DNA from 2 places in the Streptomyces clavifer genome. Region 2 is predicted to be linked to the other one. Evidence: riboswitches for the same ligand, from Rfam matches in the RefSeq annotation. Region 2 holds a riboswitch; the other holds the start of a gene.
The links. Region 2 has a riboswitch for S-adenosylmethionine ahead of thrC (threonine synthase). Riboswitches for the same ligand answer to the same signal wherever they lie in the genome.

Region 1 (4,506 bases), 2.2 Mb from region 2:
GCGCTGTACCCGTTCATCGAGTCGTGGATCACCGGGGACAAGCGCGAGCACCACATCCTGGACCGCCCGCGCAACGCTCCGACCCGCACCGGACTGGGTGTCGCCTGGGTGACGATCTACTTCGTCATGCTGATCGGCGGCGGCAACGACATCTGGGCGACCCACTTCCACCTCTCGCTCAACGCGATCAGCTGGTTCGTACGGATCGCCTTCTTCGTCGGCCCGGTCGTGGCGTTCATCGTGACCCGGCGGATCTGCCTCGGCCTCCAGCGCCGCGACAAGGAGAAGGTGCTGCACGGGCGCGAGTCCGGCACCATCAAGCGCCTGCCGCACGGTGAGTTCGTCGAGATCCACGAGCCGCTCAGCCAGGGGCAGCTCCACACGCTCACGGCGCACGAGCAGTACAAGCCGTTCGAGATCGGCCCGACGGTCGACGAGAACGGTGTCGAGCGCAAGCCCTCCGCAGTGCAGAAGCTGCGGGCCAGGCTCAGCCGCGGCTACTACGGCGAGGACAACCAGATCGCCAAGCCCACCGCCGAGGAGTACAAGGAGATCACCAGCGGCCACGGCCACCACTGATCACCTCAGCTGACCGCCACAGCAGGAGCCCCGTCCATTCGATGGACGGGGCTCTTCGCTGTCCCCCGGGGCTGGATAGGGTGGGGACCGTTCCCTTACCGGCTGTGGACCCCAGGAGCGGACCATGAACGTGGCGACCCAGGACGGCGGCGAAGGCGTGGCGGCCCGTTCCTGGCCCGGCGTGCTGACCCCGCTCCTGCGCGGCGAGAACCTGACCGCCGAGGACACCGCGTGGGCCATGGACCGCATCATGAGCGGCGAGGCGACCGACGTGCAGATCGCGGGGTTCGCGGTCGCGCTGCGGGCCAAGGGGGAGACGGTCGACGAGGTCACGGGCCTCGTGAACGCCATGTACGCGCACGCCCGGACCATCCACGTGCCTGGCCGCACCGTCGACATCGTGGGTACCGGCGGCGACCTGGCCAAGACGGTCAACATCTCCACCATGTCGGCGATCGTGATCGCGGGGACCGGCGCCAAGGTCGTCAAACACGGAAACCGCGCGTCCTCCTCGGCGAGCGGTGCCTCCGACGTCCTGGAGAAGCTCGGCGTCAGCCTCGAACTGGCGCCGGAGCGCGTGGTCGAGGTCGCGGAGGAGGCCGGCATCACCTTCTGCTTCGCCGTGAAGTTCCACCCGGCCCTGCGGCACGCGGCCAGGGCCCGCAAGGAGCTCGGCACGCAGACCACCTTCAACATCCTCGGTCCGCTCACCAACCCGGCCCGGGTGCGTTCCCAGGCCGTCGGGGTCGCCGACCTGAGGATGGCGCCCATCGTCGCGGGCGTGCTCGCCGACCGGGGGAACTCGGCACTCGTCTTCCGCGGCGACGACGGTCTCGACGAGCTGACCACCACCGCGACCTCCCGGGTCTGGATCGTCCGGGACGGCGGCGTGCGCGAGGAGTCGTTCGACCCGCGCGACGTCGGCCTGGAGCTGGTGCCGGTCGAGGCGCTGCGCGGCGCCGACGCCTCGTACAACGCGGATGTCGCCCGCCGGCTGCTGGACGGGGAGACCGGTCCGGTGCGCGACGCGGTCCTGCTCAACTCGGCGGCCGCGCTGGTCGCCCTCGACCCGGGCGAGGGCACGCTGAACGAGCGGATCGCCGCCGGGATCGCGCGGGCCGCGGAGTCGGTCGACTCGGGTGCGGCCAAGCGCGCACTGGAGCGATGGGTGGCCGCCAGCAACGCGTAGGCCCTTCGCCGGGGCCGGGCCGGTGCCGCGATCCGTTCGGATCCGGGCAGAAGGACCCCGAGGCGTGCGAAGCGAAGCAGAGCGCAGTCCGGATCGCGGACTGCGCTCTTGCGCGTACGGGCAGGTGTGGCAAGATGCTGCGCAGGTCATGAGTGACAGCGACTACGGCCCCGGCCCGCTGTCCGGCAACCCTCCGTCCGTGGCGGGGTGCCCCGGGTGAAGACCAGGCCGCAGGCAGCGAGGCTTGCGGCAAGCGCGGGCCCCTCGGCATCTGTGCATGCCAACCCCCGGGGTCCTGGTCCCTAGGGAGCCTCTTGTGAGCAAGCGAATGCGATAGGGCTCTTCGCCCTTCTCCGCACACCCTTCTTCTCCTTTCCCCGTGCTGCCGCGTACCGCCGGCGCGAGGATTTCGCCTGCCTGTTACGGGAGTTCGCCATGTCTGTCTCCACCGCTGCCCTCGACCAGTCCATTTGTGCCCCGCTGCCTGTTCTGGGAGCAGATGTCACCGTTCCGCTGGTGACCGGCGGCGATGTCACCTATGCCGCCCTCGACTACGCGGCGAGCGCCCCGGCCCTCCAGCGGGTGTGGGACGACGTGGCCGCCTACGCCCCGTACTACGGCAGCGTGCACCGCGGCGCAGGGTACCTCTCGCAGCTCTCCACCGACCTCTTCGAGAGCAGCCGCACGACGGTCGCGGACTTCCTCGGCTGCCGGCCCGAGGACCAGGTGGTCTTCACCCGTTCGACGACGGACTCCCTCAACCTGCTGGCGTCCGCGCTGCCCGCCGACTGCCAGGTCTTCGTGTTCGAGACCGAGCACCACGCCTCGCTGCTGCCCTGGCGCGACGCCCGGGTGACGTACCTCGACGCCCCGCGCACCCCGGCGGAGGCCGTCGCCACGCTGGAGCGTGCGCTGGCCGGCCGCGACCCCCACGGGCCGGCGCTCGTCTGCGTGACCGGCGCTTCCAACGTGACCGGTGAGCTGTGGCCGGTCAAGGAGCTGACCTCCGCGGCCCACGCCCATGGTGCGCGGATCGTGCTCGACGCGGCGCAGCTGGCGCCCCACCACCCGGTGGACATCGCGGATCTGGACGTCGACTGGGTCGCCTTCTCCGGCCACAAGCTGTACGCGCCGTTCGGCTCGGGCGTCCTCGCGGGCCGGGCCGACTGGCTGCGGGACGCGGAGCCGTACCTCGCCGGGGGCGGTGCCTCCCGCAAGGTCGCCCGGCGCGCCGACGGCGGCGTGGACGTGGAGTGGCACACCACGCCCGCCCGGCACGAGGCGGGATCGCCCAACGTCATCGGCGTCTACTCCATCGCCGCCGCCTGCAGGGCCCTGACCGAGGCCGGGTTCGACCGGCTGGTCGCGCGCGAGCAGCAGCTCGTCACCCGGGTCCGCGAAGGGCTGGCGGGGGTGCCCGAGGTGCGGGTGCTCTCCCTGTTCGGCGACGACGCCCCGCGGGTCGGCGTCATCTCGTTCGTCGTCGAGGGCTGGAACAGCTCGCACTTCGCCGCGGCGCTCTCCGCGGAGTACGGCATCGGGGTGCGCGACGGACTGTTCTGCGCCCACCCCCTCGTCCGGACGCTGCTGGGCAGCGAGCCGCAGGAGCCGGGCGAGTGCGGCGCGCCGGAGGCGGAGCCGGGGGAGCGGTCGCTCAACGCCATCCGGGTGAGCTTCGGGGCCGGTACGCCGGACGAGCACATCGAGCGGTTCCTCGGCGCGGTCCGGGAACTGGTGCGCACCGGTGCGCGGTGGTCCTACCGCACGGAGGACGGGCGCTGCGTCCCGGACCGGGGTGCGGCACAGGTCTGACGGGCCCGCGTACGGCTTCGGCCGGGGACTGGAGCAGCGCTCCCCGTCCCCGGCCGAAGCCGTACGCCGTGCTACGCGTCGAGACCGATGGCGAAGGCCGCCTCGAGGTCGTGCTGCGAGTACGTACGGAAGGCGACGTGGGTGTCGGTGCCCTCGACGCCCGGGATCTTGCTGATCCGGCCGGGGATGACGTCGGCCAGATCGTCGTGCTTGGCCACCCGGACCATGGCGATCAGGTCGTACGTGCCGGTGACCGAGAAGACCTCGCTGACGCTGTCCAGCGCGGCGATGGCCTCGGCGATCTCGGGAATCCGGTCCACGCTGGTTTTGATGAGCACGATCGCGGTGATCACGGCTTGCTTTCTCCCTCGGTGGCCGTGGCTGGAGCCTTCACCCTAACCCCACCCCGGAAGCGCACCCGGGCGTAGAGGAACCCGGTGGCGAAGCCCGCCACATGGGCGAGGTAGGCCACGCCCGGCCCGCTGCCCGCGCCCCGGGCCGCGAGCCACTGCAGGACGAACCAGAACACGAGCACGATCCAGGCGGGGAAGCGCAGCGGCAGGAAGAAGAGGAAGGGGAAGAGGCTGGTGACCCGGGTGCGGGGGAAGAGGCGGAGGAACGCGCCGAGCACCGCGGAGATCGCCCCCGACGCGCCCACCAGGGTCTGGTCGGACTCGGAGTGCGCGACCGCGTAGACCACCAGGGCGAAGTAGCCGCAGCAGACGTAGAAGAACGCGAACTCGGCATGGCCCATGCGCTCCTCGGCCATCGCGCCGAACACGTACAGGAAGAGCATGTTGCCGAGCAGGTGCAGCCAGCTGCCGTGCACGAAGAGCGCGGTCAGCGGCGTGAGCGCCGCATGGGCGGAGCCGTCCAGGAGTTCACCGGGGATCACGCCCCACCGCTCGAAGTACCCGGCCTGCGCG
Region 2 (4,506 bases):
GTCCGCCAGCCGGTACGCCGCAAGCGAGCGCGCGAAGTCGTCGTCGACGTGGAGCAGGACCGGGGTCCAGTCCGGCGTGCCGTACTGCTCGTTGATCCCGTCGGCGACCCGTTGGACCTCCGCCGTGTAGTCGCGGTACACCGCGAGGTCCTGCCGGGAGGGATAGGCGAACGCCACGTGCACCACCCGCTCGCGCCACTCCGGGCGCTCCTCCAGCAGCGCCCGGTAGGCGTGCATGCCGCGCACGATGTTCTTGGAGAGCTCCGTGCGGTCCACCCGCACGATCGTCTTCCGCCCGGCGCCCACCTGCCCCCGCAGCGTCTCCATCCGCTCGTCCACGTCCGCCTCGCGCGAGCGGCGGCGCAGGAAGTCCGCGTCGGCGCCCAGCCCGTGCACCCCGACCCGGGTGCGGCCGGTGCCGCCGAGGATCTCCGTACAGCAGCCGATGAACGCGTCCGCCCAGCGCCGGGTCAGGAAGGCCGCCCGGTCGGCGCCCAGGATGCCGCGCAGCAGCTGCTCGCCGATGTCGTCGGGCAGCAGCCGGAAGTAGTCGACGGGCGCCCACGGGGTGTGCGAGAAGTGCCCGATCCGCAGGTCGGGGCGGAGCTCGCGGAGGATGCCCGGGACGAGTGAGAGGTGGTAGTCCTGCACCAGGACCGCCGCGCCGACGCCGGCCTCCTCGGCGAGCGCCTCGGCGAAGGCCCGGTTGTAGGCCTCGAAGGAGGCCCACTGCCGGCGGAACTCCGCGTCGAAGACGGGCTCCACCGGCGTCTGGTAGATCATGTGGTGCACGAACCACAGCACCGAGTTCGCGATGCCGTTGTACGCGTCGGCGTGGACCCCGGCGTCGATGTCGAGCATCCGGACGCCGGGCTCGGAGACGCCGCGCCGGACCGCCTCGCGGTCGCCGTCGCCCAGGGCCGCGCACACCCACAGCTTGTCCTCGACGGCGCTGAGGCCGGACACGAGCCCGCCCCCGCCGCGTTTCGAGTCGAGCGAGCCGTCCTCACGCAGCGCGTACGACACCGGGCCGCGGTTGGAAGCGACGAGGACCTGGGCAGCGTGCTCGGAGACCATGTAACCGAACCTAGCCCGTCCGGGGACCCGCCAAACGTGACGCCGGCCGTCTTGCTACGCCGCGCGGCGGGACGCGTACTCCGCGACCTCCCGCATCGGCGGCCGTTCCTCCGTGTCCACCGCGTGGGTGCGCGGTACGAAGCCGTTCGCGCCCCGCTCGAACTGGGTGAGGGAGGGCCGCACCAGATGCCCACGGGACAGCCGCAGTTGCGCGGTGCGGTAGATCGCCGCGGCCATCCGGCCGAGCGCCTGCCCGTCCTGGTGGCGGTGCTTGCGTACGCCGACGTCGACCTGGGCCAGTGCGTCCAGGCCCACCGTGTGCAGGGCGTCGACGAGCAGACCCAGCTCCACTCCGTAACCGACCGGGAAGGGCAGCCGTTCCAGCAGGGAGCGGCGTACCGCGTACTCGCCGCCGAGCGGCTGGACGAAGCCGGCCAGCTGCGGCCAGTGCAGGTTGAGCAGCGGACGCGCCACCAGCTCGGTGACCCGGCCGCCCTGGCCCGCGGTGTCTCCCAGCGGCCGGTCGTACATGGCCTTGACGAAGTCCACCTCGGGGTCGGTCAGCAGCGGGCCGACGATCCCGGAGACGAAGTCGGCGGAGAAGTCCCTGAGGTCCGCGTCGATGAAGCAGACGATCTCCCCGCCGGTCACCAGCAGTGACCGCCACAGCACCTCGCCCTTGCCCGGGACGGCGGGCAGCGAGGGGAGGATTGCGTCCCGGTGCACGACGCGGGCGCCCGCCCGCCGGGCCACCTCGGCGGTGGCGTCGGTGGAACCGGAGTCGATCACGACCAGCTCGTCGACGAGCCGGACCTTCTCCATGAGCTCGCGCCTGATCTCCGCGACGATCGCGCCGACCGTCGCCTCCTCGTTCAGCGCGGGCAGCACGACACTCACGCTCGCACGGTGCGGATCCCTCGCCCGGGCGGCCGTGAGCCGGTCGAGCGGGCGGTCGGCGGCTGACCAGGAACGCCTGCTCAGCCAGCGTTCCACCTCTTCCAGCACGGTCGATACTCCCTGTATGTGATCCATCTCGCGGTGCGGACGACTATCTCCATCGCCCGGGGCTTCGGTTACAGTCTTGAACAACGCGGATGGCCCTCGCATGTCGGGGTCGGTCCGCGAATAAATGCCCGGATCCATGATCCGGTGCCACAGCGCTCATCCAGAGGGACTGAGGGAACGGCCCGTTGAAGTCCCGGCAACCCTCCTGCCGACCGCGAGGTCACGGTGGGGAAGGTGCCAATTCCGTCTTGTGGCGAAATACGTCGCGAGGAAGATGAGGAGAAAGGGCCTCCGCCATCATGGCCGTGCAGACAGTTGCAACAAACAACAATTCCTCCGCCGTGGACCTCGGTCCCGCCGTAGCGCTTTCCTGCCGCGAATGCAGCGAACGTTTCGAGCTCGGCCCCATTTTCGCCTGTGCGTCCTGTTTCGGGCCGCTCGAGGTGGCGTACGACCTGCCGAGCGGCTCGCCCGAAGAGCTGAAGAAGCGCATCGCCGAAGGCCCGGACAACATCTGGCGCTACGCGCCGCTGCTGCCGGTCCCCTCGGACGTCGCGGACAAGCCCAACATCAACCCCGGCTTCACGAAGCTGGTCAAGGCCGACAACCTCGCCCGTGAGCTGGGCGTCACCGGCGGCCTGTACGTCAAGGACGACTCCGGCAACCCGACGCACTCCTTCAAGGACCGCGTCGTCGCGATCGCCGTCGAGGCCGCCCGCGCCTTCGGATTCACCACCCTCTCCTGCTCCTCCACCGGCAACCTCGCCGGTGCGGTGGGTGCCGCCGCGGCCCGCGCCGGCTTCCGCTCCTGCGTGTTCATCCCGCACGACCTGGAGCAGGGCAAGGTCGTCATGGCCGCGGTGTACGGCGGTGAGCTGGTCGGCATCGAGGGCAATTACGACGACGTCAACCGCTTCTGCTCCGAGCTCATCGGAGACCCGCTCGGCGAGGGCTGGGGCTTCGTCAACGTCAACCTGCGGCCGTACTACGGCGAGGGTTCCAAGACCCTGGCGTACGAGATCTGCGAGCAGCTCGGCTGGCGGCTGCCCGACCAGCTCGTCATCCCGATCGCGTCCGGATCGCAGCTCACGAAGATCGACAAGGGCCTCCAGGAGCTGATCAAGCTCGGCCTGGTCGAGGACAGGCCGTACAAGATCTTCGGCGCGCAGGCCGAGGGCTGCTCCCCGGTCTCCGCCGCCTTCAAGGCCGGCCACGACGTCGTCCGGCCGCAGAAGCCGAACACGATCGCCAAGTCCCTCGCCATCGGGAACCCGGCCGACGGCCCGTACGTCCTGGACATCGCCCGGCGCACCGGCGGTGCCGTGGAGGACGTGAACGACGAGCAGGTCGTCGACGCGATCAAGCTGCTGGCCCGCACCGAGGGCATCTTCGCGGAGACCGCGGGCGGTGTGACGGTCGGCGTGACGCAGAAGCTGATCGAGGCCGGTCTGCTCGACCCGACGCTGACCACCGTCGTCCTGAACACCGGTGACGGGCTGAAGACGCTGGACGCCGTCGCCCCGACGACCGGCGTGGCGGCGACGATCCGGCCCAGCCTGGAGGCGTTCCGCGCCGCGGGCCTCGCCGCCGCCAACTGACCACCCGAGACCGAAGGAAGGCACCCACATGAGCGTCAAGGTCCGTATCCCCACCATTCTCCGCACCTACACGGGCGGTCAGGCCGAGGTCCCGGCGGAGGGCGCGATCCTCTCGGAGGTCATCGAGTCGCTGGAGAAGGACCACCCGGGCATCGCGGCCCGCGTCCTGGACGACCAGGGCAAGCTGCGCCGCTTCGTGAACGTGTACGTCAACGACGACGACGTGCGCTTCGAGGGCGGCCTGGAGGCCGCCACCCCGGACGGCGCCGGCATCTCGATCATTCCGGCCGTCGCCGGAGGCTGACCGCCGGGCGGGCCCGCGCCGGGCCGCTGACGGACGTGGGTCCGGCCGTCGTGTGCGAGGCAGGGGCCCGGGGTCCCGCCGGCTCCGTCGACTCCATCGGCTCCATTGCGTGAACATCATTGCCCCCTCCGCGAGAGAAGCGGAGGGGGCAATTCTGCAGGATTGAGCGGGGTACAGTTGGGGAAGCCCCCTCAGCTGCCCGCGCCGCCCGCATATGAGAATGCGCCCGGTCGCGATAAGAAGCAGCCAAAGTGCGTGAACCCCTTGAGGCATAAGTGGCCTTTGTCAGGCCCGACTTGCCCCGGAACATCCACGGTTCCCCCTATCCGGGCATTCGGCCATGCCCAGAATTCTCGTCCGATTGACCTGTTGCAGAGGGCAGTTGGGCGGATACATTCGGCCGCGGTCGACGCGTTCCGGCGCACGCCACCCTCTCCTGTCGGAGGGTGACTTCTGACCCGGGCCCGCGAAGTGCGGACCTGCGCAAGGGCCAGTAATAGGGGAGTAAGGCTATGGCTCAGG

Region 1: another riboswitch for S-adenosylmethionine. It lies ahead of OG927_RS08660 (aminotransferase class V-fold PLP-dependent enzyme); the one in region 2 lies ahead of thrC (threonine synthase).

The regions. Positions count from the first base shown of each region.
Region 1 covers NZ_CP107793.1:2,023,175-2,027,680, reverse strand. The annotation lists gene qcrB (cytochrome bc1 complex cytochrome b subunit) at 1-579, shown strand, start outside; gene trpD (anthranilate phosphoribosyltransferase) at 704-1,768, shown strand; SAM riboswitch class IV at 1,913-2,030, shown strand; gene OG927_RS08660 (aminotransferase class V-fold PLP-dependent enzyme) at 2,204-3,580, shown strand; gene OG927_RS08655 (Lrp/AsnC family transcriptional regulator) at 3,652-3,933, opposite strand; gene OG927_RS08650 (rhomboid family intramembrane serine protease) at 3,930-4,506, opposite strand, start outside.
Region 2 covers NZ_CP107793.1:4,206,365-4,210,870, forward strand. The annotation lists gene OG927_RS18355 (alpha,alpha-trehalose-phosphate synthase (UDP-forming)) at 1-1,077, opposite strand, end outside; gene OG927_RS18360 (glucosyl-3-phosphoglycerate synthase) at 1,132-2,082, opposite strand; SAM riboswitch class I at 2,236-2,363, shown strand; gene thrC (threonine synthase) at 2,382-3,680, shown strand; gene OG927_RS18370 (MoaD/ThiS family protein) at 3,709-3,984, shown strand; gene OG927_RS18375 (cold-shock protein) at 4,497-4,506, shown strand, end outside.